2 regions of the Paenibacillus sp. BT-177 genome follow, and region 2 is predicted to be linked to the other one. Evidence: riboswitches for the same ligand, from Rfam matches in the RefSeq annotation. Region 2 holds a riboswitch; the other holds the start of a gene.

Region 1 (16,829 bases), on a different contig from region 2:
TTCCCGCCTTGGCCCGGGGATAATCCTGATTGTGGTAATAATCAAACCACAACAAACGCAAGCCGATAATCACGATCAGAAATGACAGCGTAATTAAAAAAAAGTTCCGCTTATTCATCTACTGGTGATCCGGCACCATACATCAACGTACCGTTGCCGGGCTCTCATCTGAACCAGCAGCATTGGATGGTGACCAATCCTCATAGTTTCACAACCTTATCTACACAAATTTCATTTATCGTTCCTTAGCTCAGATTGTCCGTGCTACTCAAGCAACATACGAACCCCAGTAAGCACAATTCCAATCAGAAAACCTGTAAGCGCACCGTTAATCCGAATCCATTGTAAATCCTGCCCCAGCTTGTCCTCCATTAAAGCGATCAGTGAGGCATCATCCATTCGATTTACATTTTCTCGAACCAGATTACCAATCTGACTATGGTTTGCTTCCACTACTCCGGTAACACCTGCTACGATCCACGAATTGATCTTGTCCAGCAGCCCCGTATTTCTCCATAAATCAGACAGCATTTGATCCAGCAAAGGTACAATGTACGCCGTTACATAACTGGCATCTTCCATGTAATCCAGCAGATTACGACGAAGCTCTTCAAGCTTATCGGATATGGCTGCATCACCTTCCCAAGAATCAATAAAGGTGTTTTTCCAGTGATTCAGCCCCTCCCTGACCGTATCTTTGGCCGCCAGATGAATCAACTGTGTGTTGAACCCATCCAGGACGGCCTGACGACGCGGATGTCCTTCATCTCGAAGCTCCGCTACGCGGTCCAGCAAAAAGTGACGAATCATCTCGCCCATACGCTCCTCATTCAAATAGCCAAGGAAAGCGTTCAGGGCAAACTGCATAAGCCCGCTGACCTGCAAGCCGCTAACAGCCTGCATCCCCAGGGTGCCTAGCGTAACCCCGGTGTCTGACCGCAGTAGCCAGGACTCCGTCTGCTCCAGCGCATAATCCAACGCCCGTTGGTCATACTTTCGCTCGCCAGCTTGCCGGGCGAGCACCTCTAGCAATGGTCCTATATCGAATTCTGTCGCCTGTCGTTTAATCCCAGTTGAGATGGCCGGGGCCAGCTCTGCCAGCGGAATCGAACGGACAAGTTGCTTGGCAAGAACATCTATAAAAGCGACCGCTTCGGGCGTACGTATTCCTTTTTCCACACTTTTCAGCACCAGCTCTGCCAGTCTAATCTCGGCAATTTTAGATGCAATACTTTCTTTATGAAGCAAATTGTTCTCGACCGTGTTAACCAAGGCATCGGTCAGCTTTCCCCGATTTTTAGGGAGAAGCGCTGTGTGTGGAATCGGAATGCCCAGCGGATGACGGAATAACGCGGTTACGGCAAACCAGTCTGCCAACCCTCCTACAAGTCCGGCTTCAAAAGATCCGGCCAAAAGACGGGCCCAGCCAAATTGTTGAAAAGGTAACGTAGCAGCAAAGCCCGCTCCCATCATAACAAGTGACCAAGCTGCTGCGGTTTTTGTGTTTTTTGTTTTTCCCATCATGTAGTCCTCCAAACTAACTGTAAAATTTGTTTCATTTCATCTGTAGTACCATCATATCATTGCCTGTGCAGATACCAAAGGTCACCATACTCTATTGTCAACAAATTGCATGATATTTAAAATTTGCACATTAGCTTAAATTGAGTTCGCATAACCACACTTATCCATACATTTTCGTGAACAAAATCACAACAATTAAGTTACAACTATTTTCTAACAAAATGAGCCCTTTGAATCATTTTGTCGAATTATGGTCCCATTTTTCTTGCAACCTAAAGGATATATGCCTCAAAAAGTGGAATTGCAAGATTATGATACATTCATTGATAAAGTTAATTATTCCCAACATCATTCTTTATTCCATCAATTTAAGGAATGAATTCCAGAAGAACCCTATCCTTTTCAAATAGGTGCTTTCTGGTTAATTTTGTTATATAATGTATAGCCTCAAATCGATACATGAATATACTTTAATGTGATAAAATAACCTTTGTAAATGGGAACTCCGGTTCTAAAAGGATATTCATGAAACAAACTACAATTGTCTTACTAAAATTGTTCTTTTGTAAAGGAATTGGATATGACAACAAACCAAAAAAATGCCCAGTATGTCTGGAGCGAAGATCCAGTTGCAATTATATGTACACCCTCTGCTTTTGCTAAAAAATCCCTCTTTTATATACAGGAAATAGGCTATTTCAAAACAGATGCTTATGTAATGGAACGGCAAAAGCTCACCTCTTTTTTGCTCCTTTTTACTCTGTCCGGGAGAGGGGAATTACAATACCGGGGCAAGGATTATATATTGAAACCTCATGATATGCTTTTTATTAATTGCGAAGAATATGTACAGTACAAAACTTCCTGTCAGAAGACATGGGAGTTTATTAGTGTGAATCTATATGGCAATCTTATTGACCATTTCTACGAACAATTCGATAAACACAATAAGCCCGTAATCTCACTAAAGGATTCAAGTGCAGTATTGGACAAGCTGCGCACCTTATTACATGTACAGCCAGAACGAAGCTTATCCTCTGAGCTGCTCTCATCCAGGATAATCGTTGACTTGTTAACGATTATTTTACAGCACCCCTACACCAATCCCAACGCGAATTCAGATGGAACGGCAGAGGTGCGCAAGGTAAAGCAATATCTGGATCAATCCTATTGCGAACGGATCACGCTGGATTCGCTAGCAGAAATGTTTGGTCTAAACAAGTTCAACCTGGCTAAAAACTTTAAAAAACAGATTGGCTTTTCCCCTATTGAGTATCTTATTAATGTTCGTATCACGGCTGCTCAAAGCTGGCTTAAAACTAGTGATGTAGCTATTGTGGACATCGCACAATATGTGGGCATTCCCAACACAAGTCATTTTATCAATCTGTTCAAAGAGCACATTGGAGAAACGCCTCATTCCTATCGCAAAAAATGGGGAAACCGTATAAAATAGGTCTTATGTATAATCTCCAAGCTTGCTTTGTCGATAAATAGCGAAAATTTGAGATTTAAACTTGCCTAATAGAGTACCTAACTGATAGAATAAAAATACAAGCTATTCAGGATAAATGGCAAACTTGTCGAAAGGCAAGGACGCAAAGCTACAGGGCCTTCTGTATGATGGCAGCCAGCTACCGGTTGAAGTGGCTTTTTGTCGTGCTTTTTTCCGAAAACTTTATACGAAATGGCAAACTTGTCGAAAGGCAGGGACGCAAAGCTATAGGGCCTTCTATTTATGATGGCAGCCTGGCCACCGAAAGGAAGTTTTTTATGGGGAAAATGATATTTTCTACACTTCTCCTATTTTTCATGCTGTCCGCAATACTCTTAAATTCGACAATTTACGCTGCTGATAGTGTTGCATGGTTGGATCAAAACAATGTAAATCATGGGACGGTCAGTGTGCGCTACCCCGTTAAACCTAACGTTAAAACCAAGATTTTGGTTACCAAAGATGCACAAAAATACTCTTATAATCTAACACCCGGGAAATCCGAAGAAGTATTTCCTCTCCAAATGGGTAATGGGAACTATAACATCAGTATTTTGGAACAGCTTAGTGGTAATCAATATAAAGTGATAGGACAAGATACGATCGAGTTAAAGCTAAACGATAGCAAGGCGGTGTATCTTAATTCCGTTCAAAATATTAACTGGAGTAGTACTAATCAAGCGATTCAAAAAGCCCGTGAGTTAACCCAAGGTGCAACAACGGATCGCGAGAAGCTCCAAAAAATCTATGACTACGTAATTAGTCATATCAAGTATGACTCCAATCAGGCCTTTGCCTTAACGACTGACTATCTGCCACAAATTGATCATACGTTAAGCTCTCAAAAAGATATTTGTTATGGTTATGCTTCACTGATGGCTGCTATGTTACGAAGTGTAGATGTACCAACCAAGCTGGTTATGGGCAAATCCTCCTACGTGGACACTTACCATGCCTGGAATGAGGTCTACATCGACAATCAATGGATGGTCGTAGACACTACAGTAGATGCAGCACTGTATATGGGTAAGCAGAAATTCGAAATGATCAAAGATCCCTCCAAATACATTAAAACAAAGCAATATTAATATCAATGTTTTTAATTCATATTTTTTAAAAAATGAAAAAATAGAACTACATTTCTTGAAGAGCCTTGATCACATGATCAAGGCTCTTTTTCTATCCTTGTTGAGAAATTGTTGAGATGTGGCATGTATTCTAGTCCAGGAAGACAATGAGATTTCCAACCATTATCTAATTTCGAGACAAAAGGAGGAAGTTCATCCCCGAACATAAATTTTCATAAATTCTGAACAAGTAATTAATGCGGCTAACATAGCATCATATGAATGAATGATGAATATATAAATACAGTTCTCTCGACCTCGAAGGAATAACCATTAGCCGTTAAATAAGAGTATTTTAAGAATAGGAGATTTGTTTACCGTATGAGAAAAAAATGGAATGCAGCAACGGTTGCGCTATTGCTCTTTTTGCAGTGTTTGTTCAGCACAACACAAGCTTATGCACAAAATCCCGACTCTAATCTGCCAGTGACCCCAGGAACCGAACCGGTTCAGAGTGTGACTAACGATGTTTATCCAATGCCCTCAGAGCCAATTAACATCCCACCTGCTGTCCCGGCTCCAGTCCCTGAACCAACTGCTGGCTCAACTTCTGAAGTTAGGGCAACTCAAGAAAGTATTTTAACCAAGCTAACCCTTACAGATTCTACTGGAAGTGTTATTGATGCAGTGTATAATCCCGATAGCCGTATTGATATTGGTTCCGCCATCCATTTAGGCTATGAATGGGAACTGCCCAACCATACGTATAAAGCTGGAGACACCTTTACCTTTCAATTACCTGAGCAATTCCAAATTTACACAGATATTACGTCTCCTTTGACGAATACAGATGGTGAAGTAGGTCATTTTACCGTAGACCGTCAAGGTAAAGTGGTTATGACATTTAATGATTACGTAGAAAGCCACTCTAATGTCAGCGGTAAGCTAGAGATCAAAACTGAATTTAGCACACAAATAGAAAAAGGCAGTACACAAGTTATTATTGCGATCCCGATCAAAGGCGGCGAGCAAACGGCTATCGTAAATATTAAGCCTGCAGCTGGTCCTACAATGGAGAAACAAGGAAAGTTTGATGGAAAAGACCAAATTCATTGGACAGTTGACGTAAATAAACACTTGGATCCTATCAAACACGCTGTAGTAACCGACCCAACTCCCCAAGGACTAGAACTAGTCAAGGACTCCATCCGGGTAAACCATTTACAAATTAATGTGAACGGAACCACCGTGCTGGGGGACACTGTTAGCGCAGATAAGTATACAGTAGAGGCTGATCCGGTTGTGCCGGGCTTCAGAATCCGTTTTAACGAGGAGAGTATTAACAGCGCCTACCGTATTCAATACTCCACAAACATAACAAGCGAGGATACTCGTTTCTCCAACACAGCCACTTTTTCAGGGGACGATGTGAAGGATACCTCCGCAACAGCTACAGTCACTGTTCAACGCGGGGATTTTTTAAGCAAAAAAGTGGAGAAATACGACCCAGTCACACAAACGATCTCATGGGCAATCAAATATAATTTTGCCAACAAAAAAATTCCCGCAGCTAAAGCCGCATTAAGTGACCGTTTTAATAACAGCCAACAACTCATCATAGATTCACTTAAAGTGTATAAAGGGGATACACAGGATGAGCTCCTTGCATCCCAATACAGCGTCACTCCAGTTATTGACGATCATGGTACCAATGGTTTCAATCTGCTTTTCAATACGGATATTGAAGCCCCATATACCATCCGTTATCAAACAAAGGCTATAGATCGTGTAGTTAAAAATAGTAAAATAACGAACAGTGTAACTTCTGGTGGGGTAACAAAAGAAACAACCACCGAACTGAAAAGTATAATTATCACCAAAGGCTATAAGGAACCGAACTATAACACCAAAACGATTCCTTGGGTCATTTCTATTAATGCGGATAAGTATACAATGGATCAAATCGTTATCGACGATGCCTTTCCGAATGGCGGTCTGGCCTTATTGCCGAACACATTGAAGATCCAAAGCGCGGACGGAAAAACAACACTAACATCACCGACAGACTACGAACTGATCCCTCTTACGCTGGATTACAAAAAAGGGTTCACTATACGTTTTCATAAAAAGATTCAAGACACGTACACCATTAACTATACAACTACCTTTAACAATGAATGGAAAATCGACAAAACCAAGCCTGACTTTTGGAATAAAACCTCTATCACTTGGTTATACAACGGACCAACACAAACTGCTGAGGCCGAAGCTCGATTATGGCCGGACAATATGACCCAGCAAAATGGCGCGAAGTCAGGTAGTTACAATGCCAGCTCCAAGCAAATTACATGGGACATTAAGGCCAACTATAACCGCAAAACTCTGAATCATGCTGAAATTAGGGATACCTTGTTACAAGGACAAAAACTGGTCCCAAATTCAGTTAAAGTGTACGATATGACCCTGCTCGGGTGGTGGAATGGCGTACAAAAAGGGGGCGAAGTGCCTTCGAGCCAATATACTCTTGTTTTGCCTTCCGCCGCTAACAACAACGAACTGAGCATCCAGTTTAACCAGTCCATCAACTCTCCTTACTGGGTCACTTTCCAAACAACATTGGAAGGAGAGCTTATTGACAAAGAGATTAACAATAACGCTCTGCTTATGGATGGAAAAAATGTAGATTCGGAATGGGCTGCCAAAGTGACTGTGCCCCACGGTGGAGAATACGTGACAAAGTCCGGTGCTCAGAATGGAAATAAAATCGACTGGAACATCCATATCAATGAAGGGCAATCCCATGTCTCCAACGCGAAGATCGTGGATACGCCCAGCAATAATCAAATTCTGATTGAAGATTCCTTCCATCTATACTCCACCAAAGTGTCTGCCAACGGAGAAGCTGTTAGGGACACTGAGTTAGTCAAGGATCAGGATTATAAGCTAAAAATAACAACGACTGCTCAAGGTCAGCAATCCTTTGAGCTTGCCTTTGCGAAGGCTATATCATCAGGTTATATTTTGCAATATAAATCCTTTCTTCAAGCTGAAGACAAGGCAAAAGTGAGCAATAAGGTTAATTTCGAGGGCGACCGTTTGACCACCGAAATCAGGGAAACAAGTAAGGAAATTACCGTGCGCACATCCTCTGGTTCAGGATCAGGAGGAGGAGTTACGGGAAGTCTGGAGATTACCAAAGTTGATGAGGACGATCACAATAAGGTTCTATCCGGGGCACGTTTTGCACTCTATGACAAGAATCAGAAAAGAGCACCTCTTGTCCAAACTACCAATTTGGACGGGAAAATCGTATTTTCTTCATTGAGTTATGATGACTACATCCTGGAGGAGCTTACTGCTCCTGAAGGCTACAAAATAACAGCGCCAAAAACAGAAATCAAAATAGATGCAACTATCAAACAAAGTTCAGGCATTAAACAAATCGTAATCACCAACAAAAAAGACACTCCTGTTGATCCGGGTCCGGGTACACCTACTGATCCAGGCACCCCTACAAACCCAGGTACGCCTACAAACCCAGGTACACCTACCGATCCGGGTACACCTACGAGTCCGGGCTCAGGCAAAAAACATGATAAGGACCCTGAAATAACTGAACCTCCGGCGACGCCTGTTACGCCCGTAACAACCGAAGAACCGAAAATTATCGAGGATGAGGATGTTCCGTTGGGCGTTCCGGTTATTGAACAGCCACCTGTAGAACCAGAGGCGCAACCATCCGCTGAACCAGGGGTGCAACCTGAGACACCGGAAGCCGATCCTCACCAGGAGCCTTCTCCGCCCGTGAAGATTGAAGAAGACCCAGTACCTAAGGGTGTAATCCGCCTACCAGCAGAAAAACCAGAGAATCCAAGTGATCCGGGTCATACACCCAAGGTGGATACATTGCCAAAGACAGGAGAAGACAGTCCTGCTCCCTTCTATGTAAGTGGCATGTTCTTAATTCTTCTGGGGGCCTATCTGGGTTATAGACGAACGCATAAAAAATAAATAACATTTTATAATCAAAAATCCCCCTTCTCAGCTCATCACTAGCGAGAAGGGGAATTATTTTACATGTCCGATCTATGGATTACTGTATTAGGAGGCTTTTTAATTGCGTAAGCTGGCATACGTGAGCATCATGTTAGGAATCATCATCATGTTATTTCCTACCGCTAATGAATGGTTGGAAGATCAAAAGCAAAAAGAGCTATTACAGGAAGCTGAATCATTATCAAATACAGATACATCGACACTGACTCCCGAAATGATGAAAGGATATACAAATTTGTCCAATTGGCTGACAAATACTGCAGCAGCGGATGGGCCACAATTGTCACAAGCCACTCCCCCATCGTCGGCTTCAGAGCAAGCCCCAATCGCTATAATCCAGATTGATCGTATCGGGCTGGAACTTCCTGTACTCGAAGGTGCAACCCAACAGCATATGAGATATGCAGCCGTACATATGTCGGAAACTGCGACACTCGGCCAGGTGGGGAATGCTGCCATAGCCGCTCATCGCTCACGAACAACTGGACGTTTATTTAACCGGCTTAATGAGGTGAAAATCGGAGATCAGATTCTAATTCACACTCGGGGTGAAAAATACGTATACAAGGTCTACAACATTTCAGTCGTCACTCCTTCAAATGTCTCCGTTTTAAAAAGCATCAAGAAACAAAAGCTTCTCACACTAATTACCTGTGATCCTCTTGTAAATCCGACACATCGACTCATCGTTCATGCCAGACAACTAACCTAATGCCGCTAATAGAAGCGGAATAACCTATAAACTATATTGGTGGTGAACCCATTGAGTATATCTTTAACAGCCTTACTTCTAATCGGTCTAACTTTGGCGCTGTGGATATATACGTTAATTTTTTTACATTCTGTGATGATGGAAAGAAATTTGCTGCGGAAACTTGCCTATCAGGACCCTGTAACGGGTCTGTTCAATCGGAATGCACTTGAGCTATTTTGGAAACGAAGCAACGGCAAGGAAGGCTTTGCTATTATGTATCTTGATCTGGATGGATTCAAAGCCATTAATGACACAAATGGACATCAAATCGGTGATAAGCTGCTCAGACGGGTAAGCGATCATTTACTCCAGGTAACAAACTCCCATCAGAAAGCTTTTCGAATCGGTGGTGACGAATTTCTACTCATTATGAAGGATTATGATGCCGATCAGGTCACAGTTCTGGCAGAACTGCTGCTGCAAAAAATCAGCGTTCCTTATAACATCCAGGGAATCAATCTTCAGGTTACAGGTAGCATCGGGATTACTATGCATCCTTCTCCGAAGAAGCCCCTGCCTTCTTTACTGAAAGAGGCCGATATCGCCATGTACCAAGCGAAAGGAATGGGGAGAAACCGCTATGCTGTATACCAGAGGATCAAACAGAGGCCAAACGTCAGATCATATGGTACTGCACGAGTGATAAAGTTTGCAGCTGGTTTTCGAAAAAAAACAAAGATCCAAAGTATACAACAAATGGCAACTCTCTAACACTAACAAGAATACCCGTAACAACAAATCAGGCGGGTAAGTCCTGTTTATCCAGGATTATACCCGCCGATAAAATATTCCTACTCCACCTTACCTTTGGCAATCAGCTTGAAATCATCAAAGTGGAATCCTGGTGCAACAACACAGGTTACCAGCACAGGCTCATCCCCCAGCGGACGTGCCGTTTGCCATACAGTTCCTGGTACGAGTGCTTGTGGATGTTGTCCTGCCTCCACGTCTGCGCCAACGATAATTACCGTTTCTTCGCCAGGTTCTTCTCCGCTTCCACCCAATTTTAACTCTATAGGGCTTCCACTATGGTACAACCACAGCTCGTCAGAATGGACCACATGCCATTCGGAGAACTCACCCGGATGCAGCAAGAAATACGTAGACGAAGCTGCAAAGCGCGGACCGGAATACACATCCGGTAGTACAGGCTTCGGAATTTGAAAATTGGCCTTCCACATCTCTTTGTACCAGCCGCCTTCTGGATGGGGCTCCATACCCAATGCCGTGACTAGCGGTGAAATAGCTTTCGTCATTGTCTATCCTTCCTTTACCCTAAATTCCTTCTTCCCTACTGTAAAACATAGCGCTCCTTTTGTCACGTTTCCCCCTCTGCATGTCGAGGTTTCATAGTTTATGTCAAACTAAATAACATTAAATTGTGGATATATATTCGTTTTCATCATATAAATAACAAATAACTAGTATGAAAACCGCCAAAAACACTTTTCACGTAAAGTTTATTGACATAAAATCTTGTTTTTTATTGTAAGCTTATAGTATCATGAGAGAAATTTCGAAATTCTAATAGAGCTTAATCATGTCAGTCTGTCTACTAAGCGATGTATTCAAGTCAAAAAAAGGGGTGAGCTCTCTGATCCAATTTCGCAATGTCAACAAGCATTACGGTCACTTTCATGTACTTAAAGACATCAATCTTCAGATTAAGGAGGGCGAGGTCGTTGTCATCATCGGTCCCTCCGGCTCAGGTAAAAGCACCCTGCTTCGCTGCATCAATCGTCTGGAAACGATATCTGATGGGGAGCTAATCGTTAACGATGTCCCCGTGCATGACAAAAAGATTGATATTAACGCCTTCCGCCGCAATATCGGGATGGTGTTCCAGCATTTCAATCTGTATCCCCACAAAAAGGTGATTGAGAACATTGTACTGGCACCGATGAAGGTACTGGGCATCCCGAAAGAAAAAGCTATTCAAACTGCCCTCACCTATCTGAAGCGTGTCGGAATTGAAGAAAAGGCACAGAGCTACCCCGCCCAATTGTCCGGTGGACAGCAACAGCGGGTTGCAATTGCCCGTGGACTCGCAATGAATCCGAAAATTATGCTGTTTGACGAGCCGACTTCAGCTCTGGACCCCGAAACGATCGGAGAGGTGCTGGATGTCATGCGCTCGCTTGCCCATCAAGGCATCACGATGGTCATCGTCACTCATGAAATGGGCTTTGCTCGTGAAGTGGCTGACCGCGTGATTTTTATGGACAAAGGACAGATCTTGGAAGACAGCCAACCTGCTGAGTTTTTTCAGAATCCGGGTGAAGAACGGGCTCGCCTGTTCCTGAGCCGTCTGATTCATCATTAAACAGACTATTATTAACTGGAATAAAAATTGAAAGGGGATCATTTTGATGAGAAAAAGATTTCAGTGGAGTACTTTGGTGCTGGTTGCATTAACCTGTCTGCTCGTCTTGGCAGGCTGTGGAGGTAAGCAAGAAGCAGCAACGTCAGGAAATGAAGCAGCAGCTTCCAACGGGCTGGAAGCCATCAAACAGCGTGGAAAACTGGTCGTTGGGGTGAAGTACGACACCAAGTTATTCGGACTAAAAGATCCGGCTAGCGGGAAAGTCGAGGGCTTTGATATAGACATCGCCAAGGCTGTAGCCAAGCATATTTTTGGTGATGAAACCAAGCTCGAACTCAAGGAAGTCACGTCCAAAACACGAATCACCTTACTGCAAAATGGGGACATCGACGCTATTATCGCCACGATGACCATTTCGGATGAGCGCAAAAAACAGGTCGATTTCAGCGATGTCTACTTTAATGCAGGGCAATCCCTACTCGTGAAAAAAGGAAGCCCGATCACCGGTCTGGAGTCCCTGACACCCGATACCAAGGTACTCGCTGTTAAAGGCTCTACCTCCGCAAAAAATATCCGCGAAAAAGCGCCCAAAGCAACGATTTTAGAGTTCGAAAACTATCAAGATGCCTTCAACGCCCTCAAGGCAGGTAAAGGGCAAGCGCTGACGACCGATAACTCTATTCTGCTTGGCATGCAACAGCAAGATCCGAATTATACCCTAGTAGGTGGGAACTTCACAGAGGAACCTTACGGCATTGCAGTGAAAAAGGGGCAGACCGAACTGCTGCAAGCCATTAATGATACGATCAAGGAACTGAAAAGCAATGGGGAATACGATAAGCTGCATGAGCAATGGCTTGGGGTTAAACCCGAATAATGATCTTGTGAAGGAGCCGCGATTGCGTGCTCCTTCCTTTCTTAGCTCTGGATAAGGAGGTATACCCGTAGATGCTAACTTTTGATATCAACGTACTTTTCGATCATGGCGATCGTTTCAGAGAAGGCTTGCTTCATACCGTTCAAGCTAGTGTTATTGCCTTGATCGGAAGCTTCATTCTGGGGGCTATCATTGCCATCTTCCGAATTGCGCCTTTTAAATGGCTAAACTGGATCGGTACTGTCTATGTAGAGGTCATCCGCAATATTCCATTGCTGATTGTTGTACTGTTTTTTTATCTCGGTCTTCCCACTTTGGGCATCCCCTTGGACGGCTTTGTATCTGGAACGCTTGGATTGACTGTGTACACCGCCTCTTTTATTGCAGAAGCTATACGTGCCGGCATTCAATCTGTACCCAAGGGACAATTTGAGGCGGCAAGGTCCTCCGGGTTGAATTACAACCAGACGATGATCAGCATTATTTTACCGCAAGCCATTAAAATTGTACTGCCTGCAATCGGCAATCAATTCATCAATCTGGTTAAAAACTCTTCCGTACTGGCCATTGTGGCTGGACTGGATCTCATGTATTACTCGGATCTCATTAACTCAGATACCTTTCTGCCCATCACAGTCTATGCGATCACGGCGCTGCTGTATCTTGTATTGACGGTTCCGCTCAGCTTTCTTGTGCTATATATGGAGCGACGCTTGTCCAAAACATCCTAAGGAGGGAAGCCCGTATGGATTTCGGTGGATTGTTTGCATGGCCTAATGTGCGTTTTATACTGGAGGGCTTCCTGCTCACGCTGGAGGTCGCTATTTACTCTATCATATTCAGCTTCGCTCTCGGTATTGTGTTCGGCATCCTGCGCTATGCCCGTATACCTGTCCTTTCACAGGTTGCAGCCTTTATCATTGATCTGATTCGCAACCTGCCCTTATTGCTCATTATTTTCTTCATCGGCATGGTTTTGCCATCCATCGGATTATCGATTTCCCTCAAGTGGGCAGCCATTACAGGACTGTCGATCTTCGAGGGAGCCATGATTGCCGAGATTATGCGCAGCGGTCTCAATTCGGTCCATAAAGGACAGCTGGAAGCCGCACGTTCCTCCGGTCTAAGCTATTCTCAAACCTTATGGCATATCATTCTACCCCAAGCGCTTCGTCGCATGGTACCTCCTATTGTCAGCCAGTTCATTTCCCTATTCAAGGATACCTCACTGGCTGTCATTATCAGTTTGCCGGAGCTGACGCATAACATTCAGATCGTCGGTGGACAAAATCAATCTTTTGTCATTCCAGCTCTGCTGTTCGCCGCTTTCCTGTACTTTGCCGTTAATTACAGTATGTCACTGATTGCACGCAGGCTAGAAGTTCGTACACATTAAAGCACGTAGTACTCATCAGGGTTGCCACTAGTTGGAACACTCTGTTAGTACAGCTTGTATCTTTTCAATTAATCGCTTCACTGCTTCTCCCTGGTAACGGTCAGACCGATAAACCAACTCTAGCTGACCTTGGGGCACGCCACGCAAAATAGGTACCGTGCAAAAAAGTGAACGATCCAGTTCGGCCGCAAGGGACTTCGTCTGTAGGGTTACGGCAAGTCCCTCCTGCACCCAGCGCAGGATTGAAGGTATAGAATTTGTTTCCAGGACGGTTGCAAAGGGATACCCGCGATCACGGAAGCATTTCTCAATCAGCTTCCTGCCGGGATGGCACTCTGGCTGCATCGCCCAGGGTACATGCCTCAATTCGTCCAGCATAAGGGAAGAACGATTGGAAAATGCATGATTTACGGGGACAATAAGACAGTAGTTCTCTGTGCGAAGAGGAAGCTGGACAAGCCTTTCATCTGTACCCGAATGTAGGGTGATGCCAACGTCCACACGGTTATCCAGCAGCTGTTCTGTTACATCAAAGGATGGACAGATGTGCAAGCTGATTTTAGGAAATGACCGATGAAAGTGGGCAAACATCTCTTGCAACGACTCCTCTAGCTCCGGTAATGCGATACCAATCCGTAAACTGCCGCGTTGCTCGGTACGCAGTTCCTCAATAGAAGCCTTCGCTTGCTGTAAATCTTTGAGCGCATGCGCACTGTGTTGCAGCAGCAGTTTCCCGGCATCTGTCATTTTGATTTTCTTGCCTGCACGGTCAAAGAGCGTCATGCCCAGTTCCTCTTCCAGCGCCTTAATTTGCAAGCTAAGCGTGGGTTGAGAGATACCGATCTTTTCCGAAGCCTTCGTAAAATGCAGTTCCTCGCATACGGCTATGAAGTATTGAAGCTGACGTATTTCCGTCTTCCTTCTCTCCCTTCGAGAATCCCCAGAATGTTTGCATGAACAGGTCAAAAGAAGCGCGAGATCGGATCAATCCGGTTCGCGCTTCTTCAGGTTATTGCGCTTTTTTAGATTATTGGGCTACTTCTGCTTTTTCCGCGGTCAACGTAATATTCGCAAACGCGTCTGCATCGTACTCCTTGCCGCGGGTAATATCGTAATTGGCTACCCGATTATTTACTGCCTCCAACGAGTAACGGAATAACGTCGGTACAATCGGCGCCTCCTCGCTCATATACGCCTGCCACTGATTGTATATATCTTTACGATAATTGTCGTCAAAGGCTTTCACAGACACCCCTTCCTGTAACAGCTTATCATTCTCTTCACTGGTAAAACGCGAGTAGTTAAAGCTGGCTCCGCGTCCATACAGCCCACTAGGGTTTACATCTGTACCTGTACTCCATGCGCCGCCAAAAATATCAATGCCCGGGTCATCCTTCTGCACACGGTCATAGAAAGAATTGAACTCAAGCAGACGACCGTCCACCAGTTCGACATGAAGCCCGACATCCTTCCAATTTTGCAAATAAAACTTAGCCAGCGATTCGGCCGTCGCATCCCCGCTCATTGCTGCATAATGGAGCACCAGTTCCTTGCCCTTAGGGTCTTCACGGTATCCATCTCCATTGGTATCCACATATCCTGCCTCGTCCAGCAGCTTTTTCGCCTTGTCTGGATCATACGCAATGCCCTTCGCATTCACATCATGGTATCCCTTGAAGGCGGGCGGGATCAGGGATGTCGCAGGAGTCCGAAGCCCATGATAGAGCTGCTTGCCAACCTGCTCATTATTCAGCGCATAGCCAAGGGCCTGACGCAATGACTTGTTCGCCAGCTTGGCGTTCGGGTCCATAATATTTAGACTCTTGGCCTGATCAAATTTGCCCAGCTTAAAGCCTACATAGCTATAAGATAATTCCTCCTGACCGAGAAACTGTACATTTTTCGGATTACTGGCCTCATTGTAACGGGTGGTTGGATAGCTGGCCCAGTCGATTTCTCCGCTTTTCAACGCCTCAGTAATGACATTCGGATTCACAACCTTCAGATGAAGGCCATCCAACTTGGGCGCACCGCGGAAATAATCTTCATTTTTGACGAATTCCACAGATTCACCTGTGACCATAGATTTAATTTTGAATGGCCCATAGCCAATCGGATGTTTGCGGACAGGGTCAGATCCAGCCATATCCTTTACGGGAATGTTCTGGAATACCCTCTTCTCCAGTGGTGTGGACCAAAGTCCCGACTTTACCGAAGGATTAGGTTCCTTAAAATGAATGGTAACCTCTTTCTCATTCAGCACCTTGATGCCAGAAATGGTTTTGGCCTTGCCGGCGTGATAATCTTCCATACCTACAATGTTGGTCATAAAACTATCATAACGTGGACCTTCATAGTCTTTGTGGCCAATCACTTCATAGGAAAAAGCATAGTCCTCTGCCGTTACGGGATTACCATCTGTCCAGTTCAGTTTGGGATCAATTTTGACAGTCACTGCCTTATTGTCTGCGGAAAAGAAAATCGTCGCCGCTCCTTTATCGTCAATATTCAGATTGGAATCAATCGAAAACAGGGAAGGGTAGAAAAACTGGAAGACTTCAAAATCCGGATTTCCATCATAAAATACAGGATTCAGAATACCTTCAAAAGGGGTATCGGACACAAGTGCATAATTGATGATGCCGCCCTTAATCGGGGGGTTATCGTTCTTGACCGCCTTTGCCAGCGCAGTCGCATTCACCTGCTTGCTGTCGGCCCCTGATCCACCTGTACCGTCAGACGATTTTGCTCCATTCGAAGCGGAAGGCGAGCCGCTGCATGCAGCCAAAGAAAGCACCAAAATGGCAGATAGAACAGGCAGAATTCCTTTTTTCCAGCGTTTAACCATTGTAATCCCCTCCTTGTTGTTGTCCTTATCCTTGAATTTCGGTTTAACCCAATCGTTGTTTGGCATCCGTGGCACGTTTGAGTGCCTGACCGATAAAGTTGATTGCCAGCATTAGCACCAATATAAGCAGTGAGGCAGGCAACCACATCCACCAGTTGTTCTGCAATACATCCGGGTCATTCGCATAACTCACCAGTGTCCCCAAGCTCGGAGTAGATTCCGGCAAGCCAAAGCCGAGATAGGAAAGCCCGGTCTCGATCCCGATATTTCCCGCAAGACTGAGCGTCAGATTAACAATCACAACAGAGCTGAGATTGGGCAGCACACCCAACCAGATGATCTTCCAATTGGGTGTGCCAAGGGTTTTGGAAGCCTGCACGTAGTCCAGTTCCCGCTCAGACAGCACCTTGGCCCGGATCAGGCGCGCTTTTCCAATCCATAAAAAGGCAGTCATAATAAAAATAAAGGAACCTATGCCGCTTTTGGGCA
Region 2 (16,829 bases):
CTTGTGCGAGTAATAATATGACGATATCCCGCTTTCTGAAGCGCGCGGACAATAGCGGAACCTACCAGTCCATTGTGCCCTGCTACATAAATGTTGGAATGAAGCTCCATCCTTCTCTCCTACCCCTCTTTGTTAAAATGACTTTAATATGCATCCTTGGAGCCCAGCAGCACACGGAATGTTTTCAGCATGATAATCATATCCGTGCGGAAGCTGCGTCTAGATATGTACTCCAAATCCAGTTCTACCATCTGGTCAAAGCTTAGATGATTACGACCGCTGATCTGCCATAGTCCGGTGCAGCCCGGTGTGACCGTCAGACGCAGCTTATCCCTCATGGTGTAATCATGAACTTCTCTTGGCAATGGGGGTCTGGGTCCTACAAGGCTCATATGCCCACGCAGTACATTGAAGAGTTGCGGTAGTTCGTCGATGCTCGTTCTGCGAAGAAAGCGGCCCACACGGGTAATTCTGGGATCGTCCCGCATTTTGAACATCGCACCCTCAATTTCATTTTCCACCAGCAATGCAGACAATCTGGCCTCGGCATCAGACACCATGGAACGAAATTTGATCATGCGAAACGGTCGCTCATGTTTACCAATACGGATTTGATAAAATAATGCACTTCCTTTGGGGTCCTCCAGCTTGATCAACAAAATGACGAGCAGAAATACCGGGCACAGTACGATGATTCCAATAAAAGACAGTATAATGTCCATACTTCGCTTCACGAACGGATATATGCTCCATCCTTGTCGTCGTTCAAGCCCATGAGCGACCGTATATACATCCACTGACGCGCTCAGCACTTTGGCCTTGTTCGAGCGGGAAGAAGACACGTCTCATCACCTCACTCCTTATTGATAAATATTATTTATACATTGTTAAAAGAATTTTATATACTCTTATTTCCCCCGATTTATTCATGTCAGATTGCGTTCCTCCATACCACGCTCGGCGCGGCGCTTCACGTTATTGAGCACTACACCCAAAACGCGCGCCTTTACTCTTTCCAAATTTGCCTTCGCCTTCTTAACGACATCCTTTTTGACCTTCCCTGCCTGCACTACCAAAATGACACCATCACACATGGCACTTACAATGAGGCCATCCGGAAAAGACAGCAGGGGGGGCGTATCCATCAGAATCACATCATAATGTTCTTTGAGCTCAACTAGTAGAGCCTTCATTCTACGGGAACTGAGCATCTCGGACGGATTGGGTGGATTCGGTCCAGCCGTGATCGCATGCAGATGATCAATCCCGGTTTCCTGAACCACATCCTGCCATGTCTGTTGATTGGCAAGTACCCGTGTAAGCCCTGTATGATTGCGCAAACCAAACATATGATGCAAGGAGGACCGACGCAAATCCATGTCCATAACCAGCACCTTTTTTCCTTCTTGTGCATAGGTTACAGCCAAATTGCTAATCGTGACTGTTCTGCCTTCACCCGCCTGAGCGGACGCCACCATCATCACTTCAATCGGCTCGTCTATAGAAGAAAACTGGATGTTAGTGCGGAGCATGCGGTACTCCTCCGACACGGAAGACTGAGCATGCAAGGATGTAACGAGCTGATTATTGATTAATCGCGGCATATTGTCCCTCACCTACCTGTTTAGGAGTTGTAGTAGAGCTGTCAGAGCGTCTATCTTCTTTTTTCATTTTTGTAATCAGGGATAGGGTAGGCAGACCAAGTTCTTTTTCAATATCTTCCTCATTTTTAAATGTATCATCCAATACCTCCAGCAAAAACGCCAAGCCTATTCCCAGCAATAAAGAAATGGCAAAAGCAATAAAAATCTGTATAGCGGGATTATTGTTCACGGGAACTGCTGGATCATTCAGGCTGGCTTCGCTTAGGATAGTGACATTGTCCATTTTCATGATAGAGGGGATTTGCCGTTTGAATACTTTGGCTACCGCATTGACGGTTTTCACAGCCTTCGTATACGATAAGTCGCGGACTGTAACATCCATGACCTGTGAATCACCTGCGGTGTTTACTCTTAATTTTTGCGCCAAAGCTGACGGAGTAACCTTAAGATCGGGGAAGCTGGCGACCACCTGATCCATAATCGCCGAGGAGATCATAATTTGCTTATAGGAGTTCGTTAAGGCTATGTTAGTTTGCACCACACTGTAATCGACGACACCTGCACGGTCCGGTCGTGGCGTCTGATTAATAATGAGCTTGGCGGTAGCTTCATAAACCTGCGGGGTAAAATATACATTTTTTATGCCTACTACAGTACACACCAGCAGTACAATGCTACCAATCAACCACATTCTTTTGCGGATCAAACGGATGTACTCTTTCAACTGCACAAGACCAGTCCTCCCTGCTTGACTTGTTTTCGATGAATAACGCTTGTACTGATCCTCTGCATGACGGGGAAAAGAACGATGCATGACCCTCTAATCTATAGTAAAATGTTGTATAATAGCGCATAGAAGGTCTAGCCAGCGAATAAGTACAAAATGCTCAATCATCGTTGGCCTCTTAAGGGTATATAAATGAAGATATCAGTGAAAACTATGAAATACAGATACGTTATGTAACTTGCATAATTAATTTATGATACAAATTGTATCTTGTCAAGCGCAAAATTGCTTTTCTTACCTCTCTTAACCTTGCCTTCAGGAGGAACAACAGATGAATTATGGAACCCGCATCGCTGAATTACGAGAACATAAGGGACTAAAACAAGAGGAATTAGCGCAATCCCTCGGAATTACGCGGGCGGCTCTTTCTCACTATGAAAAAAATAGACGCAAGCCAGACTTTGAGACCCTGACCAAGCTCGCTGATATTTTCGAGGTAACCATCGATTATTTGGTGGGACGTACGAGCCACCCGACAGCAATATTGGATTCAGATGTGAGGAAATTTGTGGATCAGCTTGAACTGTCCGACGAGGATATCCTGCAACGTTTTAACCTGACGATTGACGGACGCACCTTGTCTGAGGAAGAAGCCAAACGTTTTATCGCGTTTGTTCGAATGGAACGAATGATGGAATAAGGAACGCGCCGCTGCTTGATGTTTTGCTCAAGTAGGACCAGCAACTGAAAATTACACGCGCTTGTCTTTCCGGTACTTCGTTCTATCAGCATCGCCCTCCAGCCATTCTGGTGTCGTGATCCCACATTGGAGCAAAATGTTCCGGATGTCCAAGTGGATGGCTGCTTTGCCTGCTTTCCGTGCGTTGTCTCGAAGAAGAGGGCCATTCCCCCCTAATTCTGTTTCCTTGTTCATTCAGCACTAACCTCACTTTATTAGTCTTGGTCACCGGAAAGAAATTCCCTACAAACCACGTATGTATAGTCATGAACAAAACTATTATATATGAATACATACCTACAATGTTGTCGTCTTATGACGAGAATATAAAAGGATTTTCTTATTTTTTTCTCCATTATACGTAAAGTATTAGCAATTCAGAACGATTTACAAATAAAAAAGAACCTGTCAGGTCCTATTTCCTCCTGATAGGTTCTTTTTTGTTTTCTTTCGGAATGATGTTAGATATTCATGAGGTAAGGTCCTATATGCATTCCGGTGTAACTAAGCAACCTCGGCTGCCTGAGAAACCTGAGTACCTCCGGTCGCTCGGACTTTGTAGACGTAATGACTTCCAGCTTTTACGGTGCGGTCCGTATACGTGCTTCCTTCTACTTGCGAGGCAATCACTTGATAGGCACCGTCTGTACGGTCAGCACGCAGCACATCATAGGATGATATGCCTTCTGCTTGAAGCCAATTAATCTTTACCGCCCCATCCTGAATTGAGGCTGCTTTTACCTCTGTTGGGGCAGAGGCCGTGGTTTGATCTGTACTTTTTAGTTCCAAAATATATTGTACTGATTCGCCAGGACCCAGCTTTTCTTCAAAATCAAGGGCAGGAGAAGCCTTGAGCCCTGATATGGAACGCTGCGCCTGAGTGTAGGTGGAACCCGCTCCAAACCGTTCCCCCGTGTACAAACCAGCTTTCGGCATCGTCACCCGCACACGAACGGTCTGCGTTGTGGATTCAAAATTCACTAGGTTCACCAGCAATTTGTTCGAGGTAGCGCCGCTACCTGCCAGTGGTTTAAGCTTAGATGTATCCACCGCGCGAACATAGACCATCTTATCCTTGGTCTCCTCTGGATTCAGTATGGTATAAGTCAGCGGTTTACCGTGCGTAGCATACGCTAGACTCAAGCGTCTCATGATCTTAACGCGAGTGTCCTGTCCTTGCCCAAACGGATAAATTTCCGTGTTAGCCGGGTTGTGACTTTGCAGATCAAAGCCCGTTTTAAACAGCGTATAATCCTTATAAAAAGCAGCGTGCTGGATAAACATATCGGCAAACCCGATTTGCGATCGCATAATCCGATCGAATGCAGCTGCTTGTGGCTGACTAGCCCCGTAATCAGGATTGTCTCGATGCGTATCGTTAGTACCAAACTCCGTGTTTAGCATCTTTTTCGCCAGTCCGTTGCTCGAACCACCAAAGGTTTTCAAATTCTGAACGAAGCTGCCCCCGCCCTCTTCATTATACGATTCACCGTAGGCATGTCCGTTGGTCAGGTCGGTGACTTCTTCCAGCTGTTTACGCTGTGCCGGGTCCCGTTCCCATCCATCCGGATCACCGCATTTTTGCGTACCTCCGGTTTGATTTTTGCACGCCTTGGTAGAGTATGTCGGCCAGTAGGCCCAACCCGGCGCTACGGTTTTGAGATGCGGTGCCAATTGCTTGCCTTCCGTATTCAACCACTTAGCCACAGCCAGGTCTACCGCCTTGGAACGGTTAAACAATCCAGGTTCGTTATCTACTTCATAATATTGAAGGTATGAACCGTATTTTTTTACATAATCACGCAACTTTTGCTTGGCCGTCTCTGGCAGAGTACCATCTTTTTGCAGCTTGATATCACCTGTGTATAGATACAAAGCAGACGATTGCATATTATACTGCTTTAACGTTTGATAGTAATCATCCACATCTGTGCATGCCTTGCCTACATTACTGGCACAAGTTACCCTCATGACGTTGCCACTATAAGCAATTCCCAGCCATTTGAGAACGTAAGGTAGATGCTTAACTGCACCCTGATCATAATAAAATTCTTTATTATTCACATTCGTACCGGTCAGTATATATTTCCCATGTACTGGTTCGGCCGCAGGGGAAGCTAACGTCTCCAAGCTCAAGTCATCCCAAGTCCACCACACATTTTTATCTTCTGCAGAGGAGCAGTATAGGCAGCGCGCTGTCTTTAGCTTGAGTACGTTAACACCGCTTTGCAATTGTTCTTTGGGAATATACAGCTCGTAATTATTTTTGAAATTATAGGTACTCCCAGTACCGGATACCCCGGCAATCTGAATAATTCCGGACAGCTGATGATTTGAAAAGACAGCCATCTGCGGCACCGCTTTGCCCGCATCCAAAATCCGAACACGGAATATCATACCATTGGGAGGAACCTGATTCAGTTTATACTGAAGTGACAGTTCTGGATTCGTGGATGCATTCAAACCTGGAGGAATATCACCACTGCTGAGCAATACCGGAACTGTTGTACTCTCTGCTTCCGACAACGCCGAGAATGTTCCTTTAGCAGAGGATTCGGTAGAAGCTGCTGCTGCAGAAATTTCGATATTATCCCTACCGACCACTCCTTTAAATTCCGCTGAAGAGTCATCCCTCTGGCCCAGCTTCCATACTGGACTGGCCGCCGCTACCTTATCCGTCTGCAATTCTGCACTTTTTGAAGGCGTGTATATAAACCAAGCGATCATGGTTAGAGCTGCGACACCTAGTAATCCGGATAATACGACCGTATACCTATGGGTCAACCATTTTTTCATCATATGATACACCCTCTCTCCTCAAAATTTATGACCGGGAAAGAGTATCTATCAAGGAAGAAACAAAGCGTTTCCGGGAACCACCGCTTTCGCTTCATGCTGACTTTCCCACATCAGACGAGCCATCGCATCGCCTTTTTCATCATAGTATTCCACTTTTAGATCTACCATTTTACCTGCTTCCAAAGCAATACTGCCTTTACGCTCTGTCCAGCTTTGTTTGAACCAACTGTCAATCACCAGCTTGCCGTCTACCCATACGCGAATACCATCATCGGATATAGTTGTAAATGTATAGGTCTCGCTGTATTGTGGTTTGATTTTACCTGTCCAGCGAACCGAGAACTGGTCGGCATTTACCTTGGGATCAGCAGCAACGGCGCGCCAGTTATAATCCAGCTTGCTGTCTGTACGGATCAAAACAGGACTGCCGTTCACATTCATATTGTTAAAATATTCGCCCCGCAGCCCGTTCACATATACTACATCAGGAACAGAAGGAGAAGTCGGAGCTGGGGGTACGATTACTACTGGCGGAACCGGGATAGGCTCACTTTGTCCCTCATCCGGTAAAGTCGGCACATCTGCCCCAGGTTGTTGGGTTGCTGCCAGCCCATTTTTCACATCATCCCGTGTCAAACTCCTCGAATCGTTCATATAATCCTGTATTTGATTGGTTGTGTTATTCTCAGTCAGCATCTTGCCCCAAGTCATGGAATACACCCATTTGGGCTGTGCCTGCAACACCTCAGAGCTAGGCATCTCACCATGCTCGCCAATGGCAATCGGCTTATTCCGTGCCAACCCGAGCAGTCCTTCATAATGACTTTGCTTAAAATCATTGTTGTAGATGTCTACTGCCAAAATATCCACTTTGTCATCCCCCGGATATTTCGGGGTATACGGGACAGTATAGGAATTGGGAGCATTGGGACTCCACACCCACAGCAGATTGTTCAACTGATGCGTGTTTACAAAACGGTCGTACATGATATTCCATAGCTGATTGAAATTGTTTTTGTTTCCCCACCAGAACCAGTCACCATTCATTTCATGATAAGGTCTCCACAATACTGGAACCCCTGCATCACGAAGCTGCTTTAACGATACAGCGACCTTATCCAGATCGGCAATGAGGAGGTTATACTGCGTAGTGCCTGGTGTCACGTATTTATTGAACTCCGCCTGACTTACTTTCGCCTGCACATTGGCCCAAGTCAGCGATCTACCCGGCAACGCTTCATGAAAAGTCATCGTCACAATGCCACCAGCTCTGCTCCAACGAATAGCGCTATCGACGACATTTTTACGTTGTGCTGCTTCTATAGTGTCGGATTGACCAGAGATGGCACCCATCTCATAGCCGTGCAGACCCACATACGCCTGGCTGATTTTTTGGACCTTGTTGCTTAATTCATCTGGACTTTCCAAATAATCATGCTGACCAGTGACTGTTTTCTTTCCAGAGATGCTGAGTAAATAATTGTATAGTTCACGGGCCTGAGTAGAAGCGTCCGAATTAACAGGTTGTAATGAAGCGGCATTCACCACAGACAGAGAATCACCAAAGCCGACGGGAAACAAAGAAAAAAGTATAACAACGGGGAGTACATGACGTATCAGTCGATACAGAGGAATAAAATTGAATCTCACTTTAGCTCTTCCTTTCGGTAGCCAGGCTGCCATCCTTACGGGAAGGCCCTTTAGCTTTGCGTACCAGTCTTTCGACAGGGCTGCGTTTATCGTTGGAAGGAGTTTGGATTCCTTCTTACCCTAAGTATCGACTTTTTTTTACCAAAATTTAATAGGTCATGTTCATGAATTTACAGGTTTTCGCCCAATTTCGACAGTTTGGGCCATTATTTTTCATCAAATCTTCTTTTTTACGTTTTTACGCAAATAATTACGAGATAAATTGATGACGAGAAATTTCACTCCAATCCATACAAAAGCGTACAATATCCTCTTCAACCAACTCAGAGCCAGTCTGAACTTCAATCAAATCCACATCGGTTACAGCCAAAATGCTATGCTTCGTCCCTTCAGGGATGCGAACTACGTCACCGGCCTTCACTTTATGCAGTTTCTCATTCAAAATAATTTCCGCTTCGCCGCTAATAATGGTCCAGATTTCACTTCGTTTGAAGTGAAGCTGGTAGCTGATATTTTTACCTTTGTGTACGCGGATTCGTTTGGTCAGTACCTCATTACCCTCGTCATACTTTACATAGTCTACAACCCGATACTGTCCCCAACGACGTTCTTCATACATTGGACGCTGATCATGAGCCTTGAGCACTTCCTTGATGCGTGGACTTTCTGCCTTATTGGTCACAAGAATGCCATCTGGGCTAGCGGCTACAATCAGATCATTCGTTCCAATGATCGCCACAGGAATGTCCAACTCATTAATAAGACTCGTGTTGACGCAATCTTCCGTTACTACCCCTCTACCCACTTGCTGATGAGACATCTCTTCTGTGAGTGTATTCCAAGTTCCCAGATCCTTCCAAAAACCATCGTACGGAAGCACTACGATGTCTTTTTCCTTCTCGACTACTTCGTAGTCAAAGCTGATTTTTTCCAGAGACGCATATTGTTTTTGCATTTCTTCATAATTCAGCGGCAGGCCCTTGGATGCCAAAATATCCAGCAAATAGCTTAATTTGAATGCAAAAACCCCGCAGTTCCATAGAGCATTGCGTTCCATTAGTCGCTCCGCCTGCTCCCGGTCGGGTTTCTCTTGAAAATGGCTCACTTCGCGGTAGCCTGTGCTACCTTGAGTGGCATCGTTTTTCGGAATAATATAACCGTATTTCTCTGAAGGATAGGAAGGGACAACCCCGATTAGTGCAAGCTTTCCTTCACTCTCCTGAAGTGTATGTTCGAGTTGGGCTACGGAAGCAAAGAAAGCATCCTCTACATAAGGATCTACAGGCAATATAGCTATAATTTCATCAGGCGAAACACCCGCAATGGAATATAGATAAGTCGCTGTCAGCGCAATCGCAGGAAAAGTATCTCTGCGTTCCGGCTCAACAATGATGCGCGTATTCGATCCGATCTGACTCTGGATCATTTCGACCTGCGCTCTCCCTGTCGCAATAAACGAGGATTCGGATAATCCGTTGTCTCCCAATTGTCTCCATACCCGCTGTACCATGGATTCCGAAATCCCTTCCGGGCTCTCCAGTACCTTCAAAAATTGTTTGGAACGGGAATCGTTGGATAACGGCCATAATCTTTTACCGGAACCACCAGACAAAAGTACGAGCTTCATAAATCTCCACTTCCTCTCTATAATGTGTGGGCGATCGGATGAGGCAAGGTTGAGTAGCCCGCTACGGGCTGAATTTGATCTTACGATCGCTGTTGGACCGGGATTCATTCGATTGTATAAAATCGTATAAAGGTTTGAATCCCGGTTCAAAGGCGACCGCTATCGCTTCTCCAGATTCAAATCCATTCCTGCGCTACTCAAAAATGCATCATATCGATCATACCTTGTGGTGCAAAAGGCACGACCGGACATTATTAAGTCCGGTCAGCCTGTAAAAATCTCACGCTTTCGGCGCTTGCCCGCTGTGCTTGCAAGCTTCTAGTAATCGAGGTTTCGTAACGCCTTGCCAAGATTGCTGCGACAACCGCAATGGCGTCTTAATCGGAAGGAGCGGCTTCAACTGTGCCGCTCCTTCTGATACGCCCTTCTACTCCCATCCCATAAGGTGGGAGATTAAACATCGTGACTTGGTGCGGCAAAAGCAGCGGAGCGGGCAGAATTGTTCTGAAGAAGCGTCAGCGTTTGCCTTTATCCCCGGATTTTAACCTTTGAATGTTTAATACAATCCAGAAAATCCGGGGGTAACAGCAATCGGAAGAACAATCTGCACGCGCAGCGCCTTCAGTGCCTCCCACATCACCACAGTCACTTTTTAATCTGTCACTTTTAAACTTCCACTTTATCTCTGTTCCACCCACTCATCCGCGGACGACCCACGGAGTAGTATTCCAGCCCAGAGCCTTGGATCTGTTCCTCGGTGAATACGTTGCGACCGTCAATCAGAACTGGCTTGTGTAGAATGGAGCCCAATTGCACGAGATCAACTTCTTTGAACTCTTCCCAATCCGTCAGCAGGCACACAGCATCGTTTCTTTCGGCGGCTTGCTGCGGGGAGGAGCACCATATAATATTCGGGTGATCCACGCGCTCCTTGAATTTATCCATCGCAATGGGATCATACAGCTTGACAATAGCACCTGCCTGAATGAGCGTTTCTACGATTTCCAGTGCTGGAGCTTCGCGGATATCATCTGTATTGGGCTTGAAGGCGAGGCCCCAAATGCCAATCGATACGCCGTTTAGCTGACCCAGCGATTCACGCAGCTTGGATACAATCATAAAGCGCTGGTCGGTATTTACCTCTACCACCGATTTTAACAACTTAAATTCATAGTCTACATTACCCGCAATTTGGATGAGCGCATTCGTATCTTTCGGGAAGCAAGAGCCCCCGTATCCGATCCCTGCTTGCAGGAAAGAGGAACCAATCCGTTTGTCCATGCCCATACCTTCAGCCACACAGGTAACGTCCGCGCCAACCTTTTCACAAATATTAGCAATCTCGTTAATAAACGAAATTTTAGTTGCCAGGAACGCATTGGAGGCATATTTGATCATTTCAGCACTGCGGATATCCGTCACATAGATTTTATCCGTGAATACCTGATGCAGAGTGACCATTGTTTCACGCAAACCTGTATTGTCCAGACCAATAATGACGCGATCTGGATGAAGCGTATCATTGATGGCTGAGCCTTCTCTCAGGAACTCCGGCGCGGATACAATATCAAAAGACAAACTCGTATGACGAGCCACTACGTCCTTAATCTTTTCGTTCGTTCCGACAGGTACGGTACTCTTAGTCATAATAATCTTGTACCCGTTCATGGCTTTCCCGACATCGGCGGCCGCCTGTTCAATGTAGGACAAATTCGCCTCGCCGTTAGCCAGTGAAGGCGTACCTACTGCTAAAATGACGATATCCGAGCGACGTACCGCATCGGCCAAATCCGAGGTGAACTCTAAACGGCCAGCTTCCAGATTCAACGCGATCAATTCCTCAATACCTGGTTCATAAATCGGAGATTCCGCACGGTTCAACATATCGATTTTGTACTGCTCCAGATCGACACAAATTACCTCATTACCTTTTTGCGCAAAACATACACCCGAGACGAGTCCAACGTATCCAGTACCGATTACAGCCAGTTTCATTCCGTTCATCCTCCTTTTAGAAAGTTCACATAGGCTTGTTCTACATACTTTTTCAATTGATCCTTGAAGTTATCTTCATCAAATTTGCGGGCATGGGTAATGATATCGTCCACATTCCATGCATGTTGCTCAACCTTTGCGACGGCCTCCAGCACATCGTCTACTTGATGCTTGCGGAAAAATACGCCGTTCACATGAGGAACAATCGTATCCAGCGCTCCCCCACCCTGAAAAGCGATAACGGGCCGTCCGGCCGCATTCGCCTCCAAAGGCGTAATACCGAAGTCCTCTTCCCCCGGAAAGACAAGTGCCCGGCATTCGGCCATCAGCTTGTTAACCTCTTCGTCTTCAAGCCTGCCGAGGAACTCAATGTTCGGGGCAGCCATGGCTTCGAGTCGTTTACGATCCGGTCCTTCGCCAACGATGCGTAGCTTAAGACCGTTACGTTTGAATGCCTCAATCGCGAGATCAATGCGCTTGTAGGACACCAAACGAGATACGATCAGATAATAGTCACCGATGCTTGTAGCACGTTTAAAACGGGATGTATTGATAGGAGGGAAAATAACATCTGCCTCCCGTTGGTAATAGTGCAGAATTCTCCGCTTAACGACGGAAGAATTGGCGACAAACTGGTCTACGTTGCGAGAAGTTTTGGCATCCCATGTTTTCAGCCTGTTCATGTACAGCTTTAGCATATTTTTGAGCAGGTTGGATTTGGACTGCCGGGCCATATATGTATCGTAATCCCAGGCAAACCGCATCGGTGTGTGACAGTAACAAATGTGAAACGTATGTTTGGGTACCTGGATGCTTTTCATAAATGCGCTGCTAGAGCTTAAAACAATGTCGAAATCCCTAAAATCAAAATCACGGATAGCGATGGGATACAGCGGCAGCACTCCTTTGAAGTTGGCCTTCACTCCTGGGATGTTTTGTAGCCAAGTGGCTCTAATATCCGCATCCTTCAAGTTGCGCGACAGACGCTCGTCGCTGAACACCGTTGTGAAGATGGGAGCCTCCGGATACATATCATGGAATACCTCTACTACCCTTTCCGCTCCGCCCATTTGGATTAAGTAATCATGTGCTATCGCTATTTTCATCTGAATCATCCTTTAACGCGAATGTCGGTCAGACTCCTGCCAACAAACCCTTATAGTAATGAACTATATCCTTAACAGTGTTCTCGATGACAAAATGCTTCTTGACCCGTTCCATCCCTCTCTCACCCATCTGCTGACGTTCCTGTGGATGCTCCAGCATCCAGCGGATGGCTTCTTCCAGCTTGGCAGGGTCTCCCGGTTCAATGAGCAGCCCGGTTTCATTGGGTACCACCGTTTCCTTGGGACCACCTTCGTTTGAAGCGATCACTGGCAAACCTGCAGCCATGCCCTCAATAATGACCTGACCGAATGGTTCCGGTGTAATGGAAGTATGAATTAGCAGATCACAGCGCTGCATCAGACCCTGAATGTCATCGACGTGTCCCATCAGATTGACGTTGGTCAACCCATATTCGCGCATCGTGGATTCCAATCGTTGTTTATATTCCTCTTCTCCGAACAACGCATCTCCAGCCAGCCAGAATTTCACACGCTGATCTGGTAAAAAAGAACGTGCCGCTTCCAGTAAAATATGTTGTCCTTTCCATTCCGCCAATCTGCCGACCAAAACAACGTTAAACGAGTCATCGCCACGCAATTGCGCAGCCGAATCACGAGCCGTAATCGCTTTGGCAAAAGCGGAGTAGACGACGAGCGTCTTTTTGTCCGGGGGTAATTCCAATGCACTCAGCGTGGATTTGGAATTGGCAATCACACCGTTAGGCAAAAAGCGGGACATGAGCCGAATCCCTTTGGCTACAATCGGCTTCAGATACGGCGGACCGATGTGGTCACGGATATGCCATATCAACGGCAGCTTCGCCGATTTGGCGGCTACTGCACCATACAGTGCAGATTTGAGTGAGTTCGTGTGCACACACACGACTTTTTCCTCGCGCAACAATGGCGCGAGTTTCCTGCCGTAAGCTAGCAAACGAAAGGCTGCTGCAGGCGCACCCAGATTGACGGCATTTCGTCCCCGATTACGAATCGAATCATCTAGTGGAACAATGCGCACATCAATATCACGCTGCCGAAGCCGATCCGCCAAATCGCCCTCCTCCGCCAAAATAACGAGCGGGTCGATATGTTCCCCGATATTCGTCAGTATGTTATACAAAGCAACTTCGCCGCCGCTCCATCTTGCCGTATGGTCAATATAAGCTACTCTCATCATTTCGCCGCCGCCTTTCTGTCAAGGACCTGTCGGAACACCTCTTCTACCTGTTCCGCTACATGTCCCCATGTATATCTGCTCAGGACATGGTCCCGGCATTCCCGTGCATTCGGTAGAAGTTCACGATGATCCAGCACACGCAGCAACCCTGCAGCAATAGCTTCACTGTCCGTCCCCTGGAACAATAGCTCAGGACGGAATCCTCTTAAGATTTCCTTGTTGCCGCCTACAGGAGTGGCCAGCACCGGTAGTCCCGAGGCCATCGCCTCAACTGTGATCAGACCGAAACCCTCTAGTGCCTGTGTTGGCACAACAAACAAGTTCGAGGCTTGATGGTACAGGGGCAGCTCCTCATCCGACACATAACCAAGCAACCTTACATGGTTATGAAGATTGTATTCCGCCACCTTGGAAGCCAATTCCTCCATCAAGGGGCCCTTCCCACCAATCAGCAGCAGATGATCAGGGTGTCGCTCGGTTACTCGCCGCCATGCTTCGAGCAGCTGTAGCAGTCCCATGCGATTAACAAGACGACGAACGGTTAGCACAATCGTCGCATTTTGCGGCAAATTCAGCCGCTTACGTACAGCCTCCTGATCCTCTGCCGGATGGAACCTTTCTACATTCGCCGCACCAGGAATAATATCAATTTTGCTAAGTGGTACTTTATAGTGCTCGTGCAAAATATCCCGAAAAGTCTCGCTTAGCACTATAAATTTATCCGCCAGACCATAAGCTTTCATTTCAATGGATTTGGCCAACGTCGTTTTTAAGAAATGCTTAATTCCTTGTCCTTCAATCTTCATTTCCTCCGTCCACGGTCCGTGGAAGGTGGTAACGACCGGGATTCCTCTTTTTTTCGCCTCCAGTGCCGGTCCGACACTATAGGGAGCAAAGTGGGAATACAGCACATCGATCGGTTGCTTGTCGAACAGTTCTGCTGCATATTTTTGCATCAGCTCTCGGCGCTTCCAGATGGATTGCTGCTTGCTGCCAATCGAATGAATACGAATACGTTCAGGCGCCTGAGGCTGCTCATCACTACAAATTAGAGCATCCAGCGTATTGCGCTCTAGCGTAAGCTGCTCACAGATGGATTTGAAATATGTGTTGAGACCTCCTGGCTGTAAGGACGGCCAGCTCAACCCCGTTGCCGCGATACGAAATCCGTTATTGTACGACATAGCTGGTTTCTCCTTTCTGCTCGGTCTGTCCGCCATCCACGACTTCTATCTTTTTTCGCCGCTTGGTTAACTCATAATGCTTGAAACAGACGAGAAACTCATACATCACCCAGAAAACGGCTACAGCAAAACCCGCTAACCCCTTGCGGTATAAGCCTTGAACAAAATACTTCTGTACAAAGCGGGCGGGGGGCCTCCACAACAGTCTGGTAATTCGAAAGGATCTTCCTTTGTTAAATGCCGTCTCTGCTTCCAGATCTGTATATTTGTTAAAACGGGTCATATGATCACTGATGCTGCGGAATCCATAGTGCCATAACACGCCCTCCAGATTGATGATCTGAGAAGAGGCTACATCTGGCATTTCATGAACAAGACTATTCGTAATGCCATAAATTCGCCGATTGTACAAACGAACCAAATACTCGCCTTTGTTCATCCATTTGCCGAGAAAATCGCCAATGCGAAATACGGAATAGGCTTTGGCCGGATCGTGGAGCGTTTCCTTTACTTTCAATAAGTCACCAAGCAACTCTGCATCCACTACTTCGTCTGTATCAATCAGGAAAATCCAATCAAATTCCGCTTTATCAACACCAAACATGCGCTGTTTGGCATAACCGGGCCATGGGTTGGAAAACACCCGACAGCCCAATGATTCAGCTACCTGAATCGTATTGTCCTTGCTCCCTCCGTCAATGACGACGATATCGTCCGCAAAGGGCTGGCAGGATTTGATGGCAGCTGTAATTCGAATGCCATCATCCTGAGCGATAATAACTACGGATATCCGGTTGTCCGCGGGAACGCTAGACATGTGGTTCATTAGCGGGTGCCTCCTTCTTTATCTAACCGTTAACTGGCTTTTTCCGGATGTAGTGTGACATCGTTGATCGGAGCCATTGAAAATCTTGTTTGGAAATAACCAGTCTTGGAATTTTCATTTTCAGTACGAACTTAACATTACATAAAATGAAAACGAACCGTAAAATCCCCGAAGACAGCATTGCTATCCCTGCACCCGTCAATCCATATCTCGGCACGAGTATGGACAGCAATGGAATGACGAGCGCCAATCCGACACCCTGTAGAATGGTAACCAGTTTGGGCTTACCCAACGCCATAAATTGTTGTGCCAGCACCATGGTACCTCCACTGATAGCAACCTCAAGCACCAGAAACCGGAATACCGTAAGCGCTTGTTTAAACTCTTGACCATATAACAATGTGAATACGAACGGAGCAACCAGCATTAACATCACCGCAGCCAGAAAGGTTGCCGTTGAAGTCACTCGAAATGCCCGAAATGTTATGGCCACCGCCTCTTCCTTATCCAGCCCGGAGGCTTTGGGAAACAGCACGACAATGATCGAGGTTGAAAATACATTTACCATCCGGGCCAGGCTGACCGCTACCGCATATAAACCGAGATCAGCGGGTCTGAGCAGACCCGCAATCAAAATCTGGTCAATGTAAGTGGAAACCTGCCCCATGAGATCATTCCCGTATGAACCCATACCGTAGGTAAAGAGATTTTTAAATTGCGTCCAGCTGTTCTTCACCTTTGGTTTGTACAGCCGAATCATTCGTATCGTGACACCGATATAGATCGGCAAGCCTGGCAGTAAGTAGGCCAATGCTGAGGTGTACGGATTCATCGTCCCCGTCAGGATCAGAATCGCCAGTCCAAGCAGCGTACTTAGGGGTACCAGATACCGAAATAAATTGTACTGTTTATATTCCGAGCGAACTTGAAGCAATGCATTATTGATCTGTGAAATCGCTATGAGTGGACACATCATCATGGAGCACTGCGCGAAAAGTATGACAGATGAAGAAAAAGAGCGCAGCCAATAAGGAATTAGAAATACTCCGATGAGTGTCGCCATCCCCCCGAACACCGTAGCCAGCAGCAAGGCCAGACCATACAGCTTACCCGTTTCCTCAGGTTTCCTTTTGGCATTGTAAATCAATGCAGATGGAACACCGAAGCTCATGCAGAAGGCAAGAAATTGGGACCAGTTCACCATCGCTGTCTGTTCTCCGCGTCCAGTAGGACCCAAGAATCGTGCCGTCAGCACACCAGTCAGCATATTCACAACGAGAATCAGCATACTGAATATCATCGTTTTTACTGCTGCAGAGCTGTTATCCTTGCTTTTGGCAAACCGAATCACCGTGGACCATAGTGTCCGGACAGGTGCGGATAATGCTTGTAAGT

What was found. A riboswitch is a leader RNA that binds a small molecule or an ion and turns the genes downstream of it on or off. The one in region 2 is predicted to bind cyclic di-GMP.
Region 1: it holds a riboswitch for cyclic di-GMP, as region 2 does, so the genes downstream of both, OIU26_RS22710 (transglutaminase-like domain-containing protein) here and OIU26_RS08610 (glycosyl hydrolase) in region 2, are expected to answer to the same signal.

What each region holds. Positions count from the first base shown of each region.
Region 1 covers NZ_JAOYTP010000011.1:22,319-39,147, reverse strand. Annotated here, with positions in the region: gene OIU26_RS22725 (ATP-binding protein) at 1-118, opposite strand, end outside; gene OIU26_RS22720 (DUF445 domain-containing protein) at 265-1,521, opposite strand; gene OIU26_RS22715 (helix-turn-helix transcriptional regulator) at 2,105-2,980, shown strand; cyclic di-GMP riboswitch class I at 3,088-3,166, shown strand; cyclic di-GMP riboswitch class I at 3,204-3,285, shown strand; gene OIU26_RS22710 (transglutaminase-like domain-containing protein) at 3,337-4,107, shown strand; gene OIU26_RS22705 (collagen binding domain-containing protein) at 4,468-8,097, shown strand; gene OIU26_RS22700 (class D sortase) at 8,204-8,854, shown strand; gene OIU26_RS22695 (GGDEF domain-containing protein) at 8,990-9,607, shown strand; gene OIU26_RS22690 (cupin domain-containing protein) at 9,688-10,152, opposite strand; gene OIU26_RS22685 (amino acid ABC transporter ATP-binding protein) at 10,437-11,219, shown strand; gene OIU26_RS22680 (transporter substrate-binding domain-containing protein) at 11,266-12,096, shown strand; gene OIU26_RS22675 (amino acid ABC transporter permease) at 12,168-12,827, shown strand; gene OIU26_RS22670 (amino acid ABC transporter permease) at 12,842-13,492, shown strand; gene OIU26_RS22665 (LysR family transcriptional regulator) at 13,520-14,458, opposite strand; gene opp4A (oligopeptide ABC transporter substrate-binding protein) at 14,520-16,340, opposite strand; gene OIU26_RS22655 (ABC transporter permease) at 16,384-16,829, opposite strand, start outside.
Region 2 covers NZ_JAOYTP010000002.1:487,023-503,851, forward strand. Annotated here, with positions in the region: gene fcl (GDP-L-fucose synthase) at 1-110, opposite strand, end outside; gene OIU26_RS08580 (sugar transferase) at 144-842, opposite strand; gene OIU26_RS08585 (CpsD/CapB family tyrosine-protein kinase) at 927-1,604, opposite strand; gene OIU26_RS08590 (YveK family protein) at 1,585-2,334, opposite strand; gene OIU26_RS08595 (helix-turn-helix domain-containing protein) at 2,663-3,031, shown strand; gene OIU26_RS08600 (hypothetical protein) at 3,083-3,265, opposite strand; gene OIU26_RS08605 (hypothetical protein) at 3,575-5,869, opposite strand; gene OIU26_RS08610 (glycosyl hydrolase) at 5,918-7,519, opposite strand; cyclic di-GMP riboswitch class I at 7,533-7,614, opposite strand; gene OIU26_RS08615 (sugar phosphate nucleotidyltransferase) at 7,770-9,146, opposite strand; gene OIU26_RS08620 (UDP-glucose dehydrogenase family protein) at 9,813-11,141, opposite strand; gene OIU26_RS08625 (glycosyltransferase) at 11,147-12,247, opposite strand; gene OIU26_RS08630 (glycosyltransferase family 4 protein) at 12,276-13,424, opposite strand; gene OIU26_RS08635 (glycosyltransferase family 4 protein) at 13,421-14,608, opposite strand; gene OIU26_RS08640 (glycosyltransferase family 2 protein) at 14,595-15,434, opposite strand; gene OIU26_RS08645 (lipopolysaccharide biosynthesis protein) at 15,457-16,829, opposite strand, start outside.